DNA from 4 places in the Cytobacillus kochii genome. Region 2 is predicted to be linked to each of the others. Evidence: riboswitches for the same ligand, from Rfam matches in the RefSeq annotation. Region 2 holds a riboswitch; each other region holds the start of a gene.
What was found. A riboswitch is a leader RNA that binds a small molecule or an ion and turns the genes downstream of it on or off. The one in region 2 is predicted to bind cobalamin.
Positions count from the first base shown of each region.

Region 1: it holds a riboswitch for cobalamin, as region 2 does, so the genes downstream of both, LG276_RS12115 (acyl-CoA dehydrogenase family protein) here and LG276_RS05840 (hypothetical protein) in region 2, are expected to answer to the same signal.
Region 3: it holds a riboswitch for cobalamin, as region 2 does, so the genes downstream of both, LG276_RS02545 (ABC transporter substrate-binding protein) here and LG276_RS05840 (hypothetical protein) in region 2, are expected to answer to the same signal.
Region 4: it holds a riboswitch for cobalamin, as region 2 does, so the genes downstream of both, LG276_RS13850 (ribonucleoside-diphosphate reductase subunit alpha) here and LG276_RS05840 (hypothetical protein) in region 2, are expected to answer to the same signal.

Region 1 covers NZ_CP085254.1:2,332,480-2,336,700, reverse strand. The annotation lists gene LG276_RS12120 (YhgE/Pip domain-containing protein) at 1-1,096, shown strand, start outside; cobalamin riboswitch at 1,382-1,567, shown strand; gene LG276_RS12115 (acyl-CoA dehydrogenase family protein) at 1,768-3,435, shown strand; gene LG276_RS12110 (NAD(P)-dependent oxidoreductase) at 3,450-4,221, shown strand, end outside.
Region 2 covers NZ_CP085254.1:1,075,514-1,079,734, forward strand. The annotation lists gene LG276_RS05825 (hypothetical protein) at 67-252, shown strand; gene LG276_RS05830 (MFS transporter) at 312-1,523, opposite strand; gene LG276_RS05835 (MarR family winged helix-turn-helix transcriptional regulator) at 1,541-1,891, opposite strand; cobalamin riboswitch at 2,213-2,416, shown strand; gene LG276_RS05840 (hypothetical protein) at 2,579-2,854, shown strand; gene mmgD (citrate synthase) at 2,799-3,920, shown strand; gene prpD (2-methylcitrate dehydratase) at 3,937-4,221, shown strand, end outside.
Region 3 covers NZ_CP085254.1:460,454-464,674, reverse strand. The annotation lists gene LG276_RS02555 (heme ABC transporter ATP-binding protein) at 1-627, opposite strand, end outside; gene LG276_RS02550 (iron ABC transporter permease) at 635-1,693, opposite strand; gene LG276_RS02545 (ABC transporter substrate-binding protein) at 1,659-2,621, opposite strand; cobalamin riboswitch at 2,728-2,908, opposite strand; gene LG276_RS02540 (hypothetical protein) at 2,962-3,741, opposite strand; gene mgtE (magnesium transporter) at 4,199-4,221, shown strand, end outside.
Region 4 covers NZ_CP085254.1:2,708,408-2,712,628, reverse strand. The annotation lists gene LG276_RS13855 (heavy metal translocating P-type ATPase) at 1-1,764, shown strand, start outside; cobalamin riboswitch at 2,294-2,474, shown strand; gene LG276_RS13850 (ribonucleoside-diphosphate reductase subunit alpha) at 2,639-4,221, shown strand, end outside.

The DNA of each region.
Region 1 (4,221 bases), 1.3 Mb from region 2:
AGAATTGACGAGTGAGTTTCACTCATTAACTGAGGCAATTGGTGACCTTCATCATGGTGTCGGAGACTTAGCAATAGGAATGAATGAACTATCATCAGGCTTACGGTCTTTAGAGGGTGGGTCTGCACAATATAAAAAAGGACTAAATGAATTAAGTCAGTCTGGTAACCAATTAACAGAAGGATCAGCACAAATAAATAATACTTTATCTTTGATTAAAGATGAGATGAAACAAGCCAGTGGCGTAAGTGGTATTGGGGAACTCGAGAATGTAACAATCGATCTGCCTGAGGTAGCGGATAATCTAGAACAAGCAGCAAATGATGTAGACCAAGTAGTTGTTAATTATAATGAGGTAAAAACACAAATCAATCGTGCTCTGGAGCAGATACCAGATAACCAAATTTCAGATAAAGAGATAAATAAATTATATGAAAGTAATGCGGATAAAGAGGTAATTGATCAATTGGTAGAAACCTATAGAGGGACAAAAGCTGCTCAAGAAGTTCTACTACTAGCCAAAGATAACCTTACAGACATGGTTGAACCGCTATCAACCTTTAGTCAATCAATGAGAGAAGCAGCAGGTAACCTTCGTGCAATATCATCTAATATAGACGAATCTATTCTTCAAATTGACATTGATGAAGGGTTAAAACAATTGACATCTGGTGTTGAAGAAATGGTATCTAACTATAATCAATTCCACCAAGGGTTACTTGCTTATACAGGCGGTGTTTCTGAATTAAGTACATCATATAGTGACATCCATGAAGGAATTAGCGGTTCTCTATCTGGAGCTGAGCAACTAACCAAAGGAGCTGGCTCGCTTCATAATGGAACTGGACAATTACATGATGCAACTAAAGACATTCCTGATGAGGTGACAAAAGAAGTGGATGAAATGATATCGCAATATGATAAATCTGATTATGAGCCAATTTCTTTTGTATCAGATAAAAATAATGAAAAGTTGGAACTAGTCCAATTTGTCATCCAAACAGATAAGATTAAAATAAAAGATAACAAAGAAGATGTAAAAGAAACAAAAGATAAAGTAGGATTCTTCGAGAAACTTCTTAACTTATTTAAGTAAACTTGAAAAACACGCCACTGCAATCTAGGAGGCGTGTTTCTCTTTTTGGTGGTAAATTTATATAAACCTTTCATGTTACATCAAACGATCGGTCAAAATGAAGAATTAGGCTTTCTTCTACTCGGGTTGTAGGAGTGGATTTAATCAATGACTCTAGCTTATATTGTGGTTGGAAGAAAAATGATAAAGAGCCTAACTTTTTCATCATTTTAAGCTGAGAATACATATTCTAAAAAATAAATTGTAAATTTTCCGAAAAATTGATATATTGTTAGTGTGAAAACTAAATAAGCTAAATAAACAGGTGCTTGTTCATCAAGCTTAAAAGGGAAACCGGTTAGACTCCGGTGCTGTCCCGCAACTGTATTTGCGAGCGGATTGTACATAACCACTTATTCATTATTGAATAGGGAAGGAACAAATCCGCCACGACCATAAGCCAGGAGACCTGCCTGTTTTAGCCAACATCATTACCTACGCGGATAGGGGGTGTTAAGTGCGGATAGAAGAACATGTATATTACTCAACACATGTTTATTTGTTTGTCCACTCGTTACTTAACAACTTCTTTTAACAGGAGTTGTTTTTTGTTTGAAGGTGGTTTGCTTCTTGCTACTGATTTGAGCAAGCGCTCAATCAAAGGAGATAGAAAGATGTAAAGGGAGTGCACGATGGCGAAGCTAAAAAAAACACTAGAAGAAAAGGGAGATATTTTTTCTCCTGAAGATTTTCTTGAAGAGGAACAACTCATTGCACAAACGGCAGAATTATTTATTAAGAATGAAGTGTTGCCCCAAATAGATTCATTAGAAAAAAAGAACTATGAAGTGGCTAAGAATCTGTTTCAAAAATCAGGGGAACTAGGTCTACTAGCTATTGATGTACCTGAGGATTATGGCGGGTTTGCACTTGGTAAAAAATTATCCGGGCTTATAGCTGAAAAGATAGGATACGGTGGGGCTTTTAGTGTTTCGTATAATATTCATGTAGGTGTTGGCACATTACCGTATGTTTATTTTGGTTCAGAAGCACAAAAACAAAAGTATTTACCACAACTCATCTCCGGGGATTGGATTGGTGCTTATGCCTTAACGGAAGCAGGAGCTGGATCGGACGCACTTTCACCGAAAACAAGAGCTATTTACAACAGCAAGAGTGATAGTTGGATAATAATTGGGGAAAAACAATGGATTACCAATGCTCACATAGCAAATGTGTTTGTTGTGTTTTGCCAAACAAATGACGGGATGACTGCTTTTATTGTTGAAAGAGACATAGCAGGCGTATCTATTGGTGCAGAAGAAGAAAAGATGGGTATTCATGGATCATCAACAGCTACTCTTATATTGGAAGATGTCGTTGTGCCATCCGCTAATATACTAGGAGAAAAAGGAAAAGGTCATCAAGTTGCCATGAATATATTAAATCTTGCTAGATTGAAGCTAGCTTTCTCGAATATTGGCACAGCTAAACAAGCCTTCAACTTTTCTCTTAGCTATGCGAAAGAGAGACAACAATTTGATAGAGCGCTGGTTGAATTTACGTTGATACAAGAAAAATTAGCTGAAATGGTGACATCTATTTATGCAAGTGAAAGTGCCGCTTATCGCACAGCAGATATGATTGATCAAGCTCCAACAGATGAAGGAATCACCTCTTTAAAAGCATTCGCAATGGAATGTGCCATAAACAAAGTACGATGCTCTGAAATGCTTGGGCATGTAACAGATGAGGCCGTTCAAATTCACGGTGGATACGGTTATATGAGAGATTACGATGTTGAGCGACTATATAGGGATGCTCGAATCAGTCGTATCTTTGAAGGAACAAACGAAATCAATCGCTTAACCATAGCAAAAAACTTACTTCACAAACACTCATCTAAAGATATCACAATCAATACCCCTACACCATTACACCAAGATAGAAACAGCCAATTTATTGAGTTAGGAAAAGAACTGTTATCGCTGTCTTTGGAAGCGGTTTCAAATGCAAAAATTGATATAAATAGGGAACAGCAGTATGCACGTCTTTTAGCTAATATCATCACAGAACTATACACAATGGAATCGACTTATATGCGGACATCAAAACTGCAACATCGAAAACAAAATCAAAAGTGGAAAGATTTAGCGACTGATATTATATGCGAACAATGCTTTCAATATTTGAAACAACAAACGATTAGCCTGATTTCAGCAGCGATACTTGATGAAAAAGAACGATTCGTTGCATTCGCAAACATTGAAAATTACCAAATCCCACTCTACAGCAATCTGTTATTGAAAAAAAGGCAATTAGCACAAATACTTATTGATCAACCAAAATTACTGAAATGAAGGGAGCTTAAATGATGGGTGAGAAAATCGGTTTTATTGGATTAGGGAATATGGGTTTACCGATGGCGCAAAGCTTATTATCAGAAGGCAATGAAGTGTACGGCGTCGACCTCAACAAAGATGCTGAAGCGGCATTGCTAAGGTCGGGAGGTGTGATTGGATTATCTATCAATAATATCATAAAGCAAGTAAATTTTATTTTCACAAGCTTACCTTCAATGAAAGCGGTGGAAGAAATCTATTTAGGTGAGGAAGGATTGATTACAAAAGGACGTGAAGGCATTGTCCTGATTGATACAAGTACGGTTGCTCCTAGCTTGAATCAAAAATTAGCAGAAGAAGCAAAAAAGAAGAGCATTCATTTTCTTGCTGCTCCTGTCAGTGGGGGTGTAATCGGTGCTGAAAATCGTACTTTAACCATTATGGTCGGTGGTCCTAAACAAGCTTTCGAGCAATCCCAACCATTGTTAAATATTCTTGGAGAGAATATTTTTCATGTGAATGAACGAATTGAAAGCGGAACTGCAGTCAAATTAATCAATAACTTACTTATCGGTTTTTATACTGCTGGTGTAAGCGAAGCCTTAAATCTGGCAGAAAAAAGCAACATTAATTTAGCACAATTATTTGAGATGTTGAATGTGAGCTACGGCCAAAGTCGGATATATGAAAGAAACTATAAAAGTTTTATCGCGAACGAAGATTATCGTCCCGGTTTTACCTTGCAGCTATTAAATAAAGATCTTGGTTTCGCGCTTGATTTAGCCAAGGAACACGAATTGCAAT
Region 2 (4,221 bases):
TTTGTATAAATCGTTTTTTTGAGGGGGAAAATAGGCGAGACATCTTATAAAAGGGGAGTGAATGCAATGGAAAAAAAGTATGATAATCAAGTGGATGAGAAAATTATTGCTGCTCAAAATGAAGCTCAACAATACAATCAAATGGATACAGAATTAGAACAGTCAGAAGAAGTACAAGCCGCAATGGAGAAAAGTTATGAATATGAAGTGAAGAATCAACAACCGACATATGAACCGAATAAACCATTTTAATTAGAAAGAAGAGACTTCCATTACTTGGAGTCTCTTCTTTAATTATAGCATACCTTATTTTACATTGATGCTGTTTGATGTGCTTGTTTACTCCCATTGTGTTCGATTCGTCCATAAACTAAAAAGTAAAGAATAATTGAAGCAATCGACACAATCCCCATGTAAATGTATAACATACTGTAGCCTGTAATAGGAATCAGTAAACCTAATAAATAGGGTCCAAAACCTAAACCACCATCGAGAAAGATAAAGAAGGTAGAAGTAGCTAGCCCCATGCGATGGGGTGGCGTTAATTTGACCGCAATCGCTTGTGTACAAGACTGCATATTACCAAAGCCTAAGCCAATCAAAGCCCCCGCCACTAATAGCATAACACCATTTGCTGAATTACTAAGTAAAAATAGACCTACGCCAAATAAAATGAACGCTGGATACATCACATAATTTGCCCCTTTGCTGTCCATTAACCTACCAGTGAAAGGACGGGATAGTAAGACAGCAATGGCATAGACAAAGAAGAAAAAGCTAGCAGCACTTACTAAGTCCTTTTCAATTGCATAAAAGTTAATAAAAGACAAGACGCTTGAATAACAAAATGCGACTGTTAATGTGACGAGTGCAATTGGAAGTGCCTTTGGTTCAATAAAGCTAGATAATTGAAAACCAGATGAGTGAAATTGAGCTTTCTGATCTTCAGTTAACTCTTTCACATTCACCGTTAACCCGATAAGTAGGCCAATAATACCAAGAATCAAACAAAAAATGAAAATCGTATGAAAAGTTGTGTATTGACTCATTAACATACCGATAAAAGGTCCTATTGCTGTAGCTAAAGTATTACTCATACTAAAATAGCCGATTCCTTCACCTTTCCTTGTTTGCGGAATAACTGAAGCGACAATTGTACCACTTGCTGTACTTGCCATCCCTAATGTTAAACCGTGGATAAAGCGGGTAATAAGTAAGAAATTGACATCAATTTCAATAAAATAAAGACTTGTTGATAAACTAAATAATAGTAAGCCAATGATTAAAGTCTTCTTCCGTCCAATACGATCAATATATTTACCTATAAACAATCTTCCTACCAATGTTCCTATAATAAATATGCCAGTAACTAAGCCAGCTTGGCTGGCGGTTGCATGATGTGCTTCAACGGCATACACGGCAATCGTAACCATTAATAAATAAAACACTAATGTTAGAAAAAAGTTTACGGAAGAAACGGTGATAAAGTCCTTGGTCCATAATTTTTCTTTTGTTGAACTCATTTTCTTTTTCTTCCTCCTTACAAATTACTTTTAATACTATCAAAAATACGAATACATTCTTCTTGTTCTTCAGGTGTGATTCCCTCTAATATTTCCATTTCGAACTGATCAATCGGAATGCGGATTTTTTTGTATATACGCTCACCTTCGTTCGTTATTTTCATTTTCTTTTCACGTTTATCCATGCTTGGGATTTTTTCTACATATCCATATTCCTCAAGCTGATTTATTGTCCTCGTGACTGTTGGCTTTTCAACACCTTGATACGCAGCAATCTCTACTAAAGTTGTTGGACCAAAATGGTAGAGATAATAGAGGATTGTCCACTGTGCCCGTTGTAATTGATGTTTCGTTAATAAGCTGTTCAATCTATTCTCAAAAGGGCGATAAAGCATCATAAAGTGATGAAAGAACCTTTGGCTAGCAATAATAATGTTCACCTCATTTAAAATAGTTATCAATGGTAACTAATATACTATAACAAAAAGCCGTCTTGTCTGTCTATGGGCGATAGCTTTTTTTCTGTAAAATGGTAAATGTTATGTTAAAATTGTATTTCTTTTAAGATATGTTTGTAGGCGACATTTAAATTGTTATAATAAAAAGTGTTAATTTTAAAGTGAAAAGTAGTGCGATTAAGAAAATAATTGTCAATTTTCTAAAATATTGATATATTTAAATAGAACAACTTAATATTTTCAAAAATAGGTGTAAATAGAATGCTAGCTTGTCTATTTACTTAAAAGGGAAGTACGGTTGGATTCCGTCGCTGTCCCGCAACTGTATTTGCGAGTGATATGAAAGATACCACTGTTTCCTAAAATTGGAGATGGGAAGGTTTCGTATCATGTTGACCATAAGCCAGGAGACCTGCCTGTTTAGTGTAAACATCAATTCCTACGTGGATATAGGAGGTGTTAAGTACGGGTAATGAATACATGCCAAAGTCGCATGTTTATTTTAGTATTCGTTTGAACTTAACAACTTCTTTCTAGAAGTTGTTTTTTTAATGGATTGATATGGTAAAAAGGTGAGCAAGAACGGAGGAAAAAGCTTTGTTTGGAACCGTTCCTTATTATGTGAACATAATGAAATCAACGATCATGATGAACAGCTATTCTGCTGAGAGTTATAGTTTAAGAAAAGTATTAGATCAGTATAAAGAAGACATCCGAACACTCTCTGTAGAAGAAGAGAAGATCCAAATATATTTAAGGAATGCTGAAAGGGCTTACAGCATTGTCAGGCATGATGTAATTGGATGGGAGGAAAATGATTGTGAGCATGGAGGAGAAGTATATACCAGGGTTAGAGGGAATCATAGCTTCTGAGACCGGCATCTCATTTTTAGATACTGTTCATGGAGAGATTGTCATAAAAGGTTATGACTTAATTCAACTTTCAAAAACGAAAAGCTATTTAGATATTATCCATTTACTTCTAGAAGATCAATTACCAACAGACGAGGAAAAAACTTCATTAGCTAATACGTTAAAGTCCTATTATGAAATACCGACGGCCGTCATGGAGGTTTTTACTCATTTGCCAAAAGGAACACATCCAATGGATGGGCTCCGCACTGGCATCTCGAGCTTGGCTGGATATGATACGACCTTAGAAGATAGGTCGAAGCAAGCAAATAAAGAAAGAGCTTATCGCCTACTTGGAGGAGTTCCGACAATTGTAGCTAACAGTTATCGTATATTACAAGGTCTGGAGAGAATTGAACCGGATAAATCCCTATCGTATAGTGCCAACTTTTTCTATATGTTAACTGGTAGAGTACCTTCCGATTTAGAAGAAAGAGTATTTGACCAGTCATTACTTTTATATAGTGAACATGAAATGCCAAACTCAACATTTACAGCAAGAGTAATTGCTTCTACACAATCCGATCTATTTGGAGCGTTAACGGGTGCAGTTGCAAGTTTAAAAGGTAGCTTGCATGGCGGTGCGAATGAAGCGGTTATGTACATGTTGAATGAAGCGGAAAGTGTCGCTGGCTTGGAAGGCCTCTTCTATAAAAAACTATTTAAAAAAGAAAAGATTATGGGCTTTGGTCATAGAGTTTATATGAAAAAAATGGACCCAAGAGCATTAATGATGAAGGAAGCTCTACAGGAGTTATCCATACAACATGGAGATGATTCGTTGCTTCGAAAATGTGAAGCAGGAGAAAGAATCATGGAGCTAGAGAAAGGACTATACCCTAATTTAGATTATTATGCCGCACCGGTTTATGGCATGTTAGGAATTCCTATCCCACTTTACACACCGATTTTCTTTAGTGCAAGAACGGTTGGTTTATGTGCCCATGTCATTGAACAGCATGAAAACAACCGCTTATTTAGACCGCGGGTCATTTATTCAGGTGCACGTCATACCTTACCAAATTGAGGAGGAGTACGAGTAAATGCTGAAAACGAATGAAAAGGTTGAAACCGATGTTATTTTAACGGAAATTGCTGATTATGTATTGGATTATGAAATAACAAGTGAAGAGGCTTATCGCACGGCACATTATATCTTGCTCGATACAATTGGTTGTGGAATATTAGCGCTTGATTATCCTGAATGTACCAAACTACTTGGTCCTGTTGTGCCAGGAACGGTTGTACCTAATGGAACAAGAGTCCCTGGTACATCATTTGAATTAGATCCTATTAGAGGTGCATTTAATATTGGCTGCATGATTCGC
Region 3 (4,221 bases), 620 kb from region 2:
GATTTGATCACAATATAAACCGGCTAAATTTAAATCGTGAAAAATGGATAGGACCGTTAAACCCTTTTTCTCAGTCCACTCTTTTAACATATCTAGCAATTCTTTTTGATAAGATAAGTCTAAATGATTGGTTGGCTCATCAAGTAATAATATTTCTGGTTCTTGTGCGAGACTTTGTGCCAAAAACACACGTTGTCTCTCTCCACCTGATAGCTCAGTTATATTTTTATGTGCAAAATGCTGTACACCTGTTTGTTTCATCGATTGTTGCACAACTTCTTCATCATCTTCAGACCATGTTTGGAACCAACCACTTTGATGAGCATAGCGGCCAAGCGATACAATTTCCTTTACTGTATAAGAAAAACTATGTTCGGCATGTTGAGGTAGGACAGCAACGATTTTCGCTATTTCCTTCGTGTTATAATTTTGTACTGGTTGATCTTTTAAATAAACTTCACCAGATGTGACCGGTATAAGACCACTTAGCATCTTTAAAACCGTCGATTTGCCGCTCCCATTCGGTCCAAGTATGCCAAATAACTGTCCTTTCTCTACTTCAAAGGAAACATCATGAATGACCTGCTTGCCTCCATAACCACCGTTAATTTGTCGTAAGCTATACATCATCACATTATCCTCTGCCTTCCGCTCTTCTTTTAATTAGAATGATAGCAAAAACTGGTGCACCAATTAACGCAGTAATGACACCAATAGGTAACTCAGTAGGTGAAATGATTGTTCTTGCAAATAAATCAGCAAGTATTAAAAACCCAGCACCTGTCATCATCGATAAAGGAAGCAAGTGTCTATGGTCTGGTCCCCATAGCAATCTGGTTAGATGCGGAATGACTAAGCCGACAAATCCGATTGTACCTGACACTGCTACAGCGGCACCTGTTAAAATCGATCCGGCAATTAAGACCATCATCTTACGTTTCTGTACATTTACCCCGATATGACGAGCTCTTTCTTCGCCGAATGACATCGCATTTAATTCCTTGCTATTGGCAATGAGCATCGCAGACCCAATGATAAAGAAAGGAAGGATGATTTGAACATAGTCCCAACCTCTCATCGATACGCTTCCTAACAACCACCCAATAATCTGTCTCAGTTCATCCCCCGTTAAAGCAATCATTAAGGAAATAAATGCACCTAGAAAAGAACTGAAGATAATACCGGTTAAAATGATTGTCTCTACTCTCATGCCACGATCAATTTGTCGCGCAAAGAAAAGGACAACAATTATCGTTAGAAAAGCTGTTGTAATACTAAATAACGGTAAAGTAAAGGTGCCTACAAACGGAATGGATAAACCGAGAAAGATCGTTAATACAGCACCAACAGAAGCTCCTGAAGACACCCCCAATGTATAAGGGTCAGCTAAAGGGTTCCTTAATAAACCTTGAAAGGCAGCACCTGCAATTGCAAGTGATGCCCCGACAAAGCCCGCCAATACTACTCTAGGCAAGCGAATATTCATAACAATATTACTATGCATTGGATTAACATCATTACTTATCGGTAAACGTAAGATTTCCGCTCCAATGATATTGAATATATCTAACGGTAGCACTGAAACAGTGCCTATAGAAATCCCCATCATCATTGCTACACATAAGAAAACGAACGCACAGAGATAAGCAACACCTCTATTATTTAAATACTTCTGGGTAAATCGCTTTTGCAAGCTCCTCTACTCCTTCTACAAGTCTAGGACCTGTACGAGTTACCTTATCAGAGTGCACATCATAGACTTGCTTCTCTTTAACGGCTGTTACATCTTGCCAACCTTCTCGGCTTAAAAGGGTTTCTACCGCATTTTCCGTATAATACCCGTATGTAGTGATAATCACATCAGGATTCTTTTCGATGACAGCTTCCTCGTCAATTTGTGGCCAACCTTCTTCTTCAATTACATTTTCCGCTTGGATCAAATTGAGCATATCATCAATAAATGTTTTTTGACCGGCAGTATATAAAGAAGGAGCTGCAGAGATTTCAACAAAGACAGATTTTTTCTCTTCAACAGACTTTGCTTTTTCTTCGATTTCTGCCAAACGGGTTTTCATTCCCTCAACTGTTTGACTTGCTTCTTCTGTTGCTCCTGTTGCTTTACCAATCATTTCAATGGAGTCATATACTTCTTCAAAATTTTGTGCATCATTGACAATAAGAACAGGAATACCAGCATCTCTTAATTGATCTAAGCCTTCAGTACTATTATGTGCTCCTGAATTATGTGCTAATACAACATCTGGATTTAAAGCAATAATTGCTTCTACATTAAATTCTTGTCCACCGATCTTTTCAATATCAGCCACTTCTTCTGGATAATTATCAAAATCAGATACACCGACTACCTTCTCACCTAACCCTAATTCGAAAGCGATTTCAGTATTACTCGGGATTAACGAAACAATCGCTTCTGGTTCCTCTTCAATCACCACTTCTTGATCCGCAGCATCCGTTATTGTTACAGGAAAAGCGCTAGTTTCAGTACTCTCTTCAACCTTCTCTTCTCCATCTTTCTTCGGCTCAGCTGTGTCATTCCCACATCCAGCAAGAATACCTGCTGATAGTAAAATCGAGACTAAAAATAAATACCATTTCTTCATGATTGACCCTCCTTAAAATATAAAACATCCCCAGTAGTAGGAGATGTTTGGAAGGAATAATCACGACAAAGAAGCCTTACCAAACACCCCCTATCCTCGTAGGTTACAGTGTTTATGGAAGATAGGCAGGTTTCCTGGCTTATGGTTTATAATCAAAGGCTCCTCCTATAGAACATATATAGCAGTTGTCTTTGTTTATTAACCAGTTACAGTGGCGGGACCGCATTGGTTTTACACCAATTTCCCCTATTAAGTCAAAAATTGACACCTATTTCCTTAAATCTACAATTTTCTGTCGATTTTATTATACCTTATCATATTTTGTGGTGCATTATTATTTTTATGAATCAGTTACTTGCCATTCTTTCAGTTTTTTATCAAAAACCAATCTCGCGTCTGGCGTGGCTTCCTTCCTCATTGCTTCGAACTCATCATACATATCATCCATATTAGCGAAATCTCCAACTGTCCAGAGCGGTATATTAATTTTTGTACGTGTCTGCTCACTCTGTTCAAAAGAAATCACCAGGCCTTCCTTCATTAAATTTCTTAATGCCCTTAACGCGCCTTCTGGAACTTGTGGATATGTTTTTTTCTTTTTTAGGCCTAATAAAGATTTTTCTACTTTTAAATGCTCCATCTTCATAGCAGCAACGTCGCCAAGCATTTTGTAAAAGTCCTGCCAGTCTCGGTAATAGACCTTATTTAACCAACCATCATCATGCGCTAAATAACAATAACGATTGCTTAAATGGTTATAGAAAGGTTTCTTTAAATGCTCCTTTACATGACTAAGATATAGGAGCTCAGCAATTGCTTGAGCGGGCAATTCATTTAACGATTCTTCCTCCTCGAAATCTATCCAGCAAAAATCACCATAACTATAAACATCTTCGTTTATGAGTGCTGGCAGGTCTTCATGAGCCACCCAATCAAACATGGTATGTACATTCAGTTCCCCATTATCATACTGGTGCTTCACTAATAGAAGATGCCCAGTCCTGTTCTGTAATGATTGCATAAACTCAGAAAATTCAATTCCATAAGAAATAACGGACTGGTCCTTTTCGTTTAATAAGATATAGATGAGATCTCGAACACTATGATTTTTCTTTCGCAATTTAGAAACCTCCGAACTGAAAATAGAAAGACGAAGAGCAAATTCAATAGTACCACCTTAGTTATTACCCTCATACCACACACTATTTCGTTTTACTGCAATAATTTATACTAACTACATGTCAATCATAAACAACCGATACAATGCTTCATTTCATCCATTTCATTTTAGCAAAGATAAGGAAATACGATTATTAAAAAAACATTACAAAATAACTATTTCAATTCCTGAATTTTGTTCATACCCTAAAAAAGCCTTTTTGTATCAAACCAATGATAACATTCCACTTCTAACACATACTATGAAAATAACTAATGGATTAGCATACAATCTTAACTTTTAAACCATATATTACTTAAAAAAAATCATGATTTTCCCAGTTAAAGAATGGTAAGATAAGCATGTAATCTCCGTTTACAATTTAAGGTATATCCTCGGTTGAAAGGACTTGAGCTTTATGATTCAGACGATGACAGAAAA
Region 4 (4,221 bases), 1.6 Mb from region 2:
GCATATAAATCATTGAAATCTGGTAGCGCGAATATGGATGTACTTGTTGTATTAGGTACTTCTGCAGCTTACTTTTATAGTTTGTTTCTAACATTACAATCGATGAATGCAACATATGGTCATCATGTTGAGCTCTATTATGAAACGAGTGCGATTATTATTACCCTTATTTTGTTAGGGAAATTATTTGAAGCACGTGCAAAAGGAAGATCATCAGAAGCAATAAAGAAATTAATGAATTTAAAGGCTAAAAAAGCCGTTGTAGTAAAAGAAGGGAAGGAAACGATTGTCCCAGTTGAGCAAGTTATGCAAGGCGATAAGGTTATCATTAAGCCTGGTGAAAGAATTCCTGTAGATGCAGTAATCATTGAAGGACATTCAGCTGTTGACGAATCAATGTTAACAGGAGAAAGTGTGCCAGTTGATAAGAAAGCTGGTGATGAAGTAATTGGAGCAACTGTAAACAAAAATGGCCATTTAACCGTTGAAGCAACAAAGGTTGGAAAAGATTCAGCGCTGGCGCAAATTATTAAAGTAGTCGAGCAAGCACAAGGTTCGAAAGCACCTATTCAGCGGTTAGCCGATAAGATTTCGGGCATCTTTGTTCCCATTGTGGTAGCTATTGCCCTTGTTACCTTCTTTATATGGTTTCTTTTCTTGCAACCGGGTGATGTAGCTAGTGCGTTAGAAAAAATGATTGCTGTGCTCGTTATTGCTTGTCCTTGTGCACTAGGATTAGCGACACCTACTTCAATTATGGCAGGGTCTGGCCGTTCAGCAGAGATGGGTGTTCTATTTAAAGGTGGAGAGCATCTCGAGATGACACATGAAATTACAACTGTTGTGGTTGATAAAACAGGTACTGTTACAAATGGTCAGCCTGTATTAACCGATATCATAGTCGAGCCTGGAACAAATGAGGCCCATTTTCTTTCCATTGTTGCTGCGAGTGAGAAGTCATCTGAACACCCTCTTGCTGAAGCCATTGTGAAAGGGTTAGAGGAGAAAAATATAGAAAAAATAAAAAGTGAATATTTCGAAGCGCTACCAGGTTATGGTATCTCTGCGAAAGTTACAGGAAAAGATGTACTGATTGGTACAGTTAGATTAATGGAAGAGAATGGGATAGACTCCTCTTGGTTCTCGAAACAAATGAAAGAATTAGAAGGTGAAGGAAAAACAGCAATGCTTGTGGCTATTAACGGTAGAGCAAAAGGCCTTCTTGCTGTAGCTGACACGATAAAAGATTCATCAAACGAAGCGATTCAAAGGCTACATGATATGGGGTTAGAAGTTATTATGATGACTGGAGATAACCAGTTAACCGCACAAGCTATTGCTAAAGAAGTAGGTATATCAAAAGTCATTGCAGAAGTCTTACCAGAAACGAAGGCAGAAGAAGTAAGAAAGCTGCAAAGTCTAGGGAAAAAGGTAGCGATGGTAGGAGATGGTATTAACGACGCCCCAGCATTAGCAACTGCCGATATCGGCATGGCTATTGGTACAGGAACAGATATTGCCATGGAAGCAGGAGACATTACACTTATGCGTGGTGATCTAAATAGTATTGCCGATGCAATCATGATGAGTAAAAAAACCATTCGTAATATTAAACAGAATCTTTTTTGGGCGTTTGGTTATAATACAATCGGTATTCCTATTGCAGCTGCGGGTTTCTTAGCACCATGGTTAGCAGGTGCTGCGATGGCGTTTAGCTCTGTGTCCGTTGTATTAAATGCACTTCGTTTGCAACGTGTAAGATAAAGATGACAAGTTACGTATGAATTTCTATAAAACATTCTATCAAAAAACTGATTGAGAAAAACAAGCTAATTAAATAGTTAGTTTGTTTTTCTCTTTTTATAGAAGGTATGTAGGAGATGGATAAAAAAATTTGTCCCTTGAGGTAAATTATTTTCTTTTTAATATGGCATATACTTATATAGATTTTTTGACCCACAACTTTACCACCATTGAATTTATTTCAATACTTCTGCGATTTTTTAATTTATTTACCAAAAAATTATTACTTTTCTGGTTTAAGCTTACTCGTTTGAAGGTAAAAAAGTAGAGTTGGTCAGCTTGAACAATTTTTAATGGATTTCAAGACTTTTTTACACAAATAAGAAATGCTATTATTTATTATGGTCTCAAATTTACCGCTAAAAGAACGAAACGTATATTTTAAATTTAGATAAAAGAAATAAATTGTATTCTATGAAATGATGTGATATGATTACTCATACAATCTCAGATACAATATATAGTTATTTTTTTACTTCTCGACAACTACATATAGTAATTGGTTGAAGGAGTCCAAATGGACTTAAAATGGGAATCCGGATAAGCCGGAGCTGTACCCGCAACTGTAAGTGTGACGAAAAGAGGAAACCACTGTTCTTTTGAAAGAATGGGAAGGCTCTTAGTAGATTGATACACAAGCCAGGATACCTGCCTTCTTAATCATAAGTTTCAATTCTTCGGGGCTTGAGAAGATGAAACGACAGTTGATGAAAAGAGTGTTATTGTACACTTGTATTTATACTGTCGTTTGATCCGCTCAAGGTGTAACTGGGGCGGTTTTTTTTATGCCTAAATTTGATAGAAATAGTTTGAAGGAGGAAGAAATTTGAAAACAATGATTGATACGACAGTCAATTTTGAACAATTATATCAACAATTCAACAACTTACCAATTAGTGCGTTAGAAAAGCGTGCGGAACAATTAAATCACTTAGAGTTAGATAGTTTCTATGATCAGTTAATACTAGAATGTCTTTCTTACATAAATGTTAATGAACCTGATTGGACATATGTGGCTGCCCATTTATATTTAAAGAAGATTTATCAACAAGCAGCGGAGAACCGAGGGTACAGTGGCCAGGCCTATGGTGATTTTCATACTTTAATTCAACAATTAAGTGATCTTGATATTTATAGTCCTATTTTATTATCTAGTTATACAAAAGAAGAAATTGATGAATTAGGCAAAGAAATTGTCCCTGAAAGAGATCAGCTCTTTACTTATCTCGGGATTAAAATGCTTACCGATCGTTATGTAGCGAAAGATCGCCAAAAGAGAATTTTTGAGTTGCCTCAAGAACGCTGGATGGTTATTGCAATGATTCTTATGCATCAAGAAGAAAAAAATCGGTTGCAATTAGTAAAAGAAGCTTACTGGGCAATGAGTAACTTATTTATGACTGTAGCTACACCAACTTTATCCAATGCAGGTAAGAACTGGGGACAACTATCTAGCTGCTTTATCGAAACAGTTGATGATAGTCTAGATTCGATTTATGACAGTAATACAGACATTGCTGCACTATCTAAAAATGGTGGTGGAATCGGCGTTTATTTAGGTAAGATTCGTAGTAGAGGTAGTATGATTAAAGGATTCAAAGGCGCTTCATCTGGTGTGCTTCCATGGATGAAACAGCTAAATAATACAGCTGTAAGTGTCGATCAACTTGGACAAAGGCAAGGAGCAATTAGCGTTTATCTAGACGTTTGGCACAAGGATATCTTTTCTTTCCTTGATGCAAAGTTAAATAATGGTGATGAAAGATTACGTACACATGATTTATTTACCGGTGTTTGTCTACCTGATTTATTCATGGAAAAAGTAGAAGAGCGTAGTAACTGGTATTTATTTGACCCACATGAAGTTCGACAAAAAATGGGCTTCTCATTAGAAGATTATTATGATGAAGAAGTTGGTGCAGGTACTTTTAGAATGAAATATCTAGAATGCGTCAATAATGAAGAGCTATCGAAGAAGGAAATTCCTGCTATCGATATTATGAAGTCTATCATGCGCAGTCAATTAGAAACGGGAACACCATTTATGTTCTATCGGGATGAAGTGAACCGTATGAATGCAAACGCACATGCTGGCATGATCTATTGCACAAATCTTTGTACTGAAATCGTTCAAAATCAAAGTGTAACAACAAGAGTAGAAGAGTATACAAAAGATGGTAAAATTGTCATCGAGAAAACACCTGGTGATTTCGTCGTATGTAACCTGTCTTCTATTAACCTTGCCAAAGCAGTGAATGAAGCAGTCATAGAACGATTGATTCCTATTCAAGTAAGAATGCTAGACAATGTAATTGATATTAATAAAATCCCTGTTATCCAAGGGCAGTTAACGAATAAAAAATATCGCGCGATCGGCTTAGGTACTTTCGGCTGGCATCATTTATTAGCTACTAATAA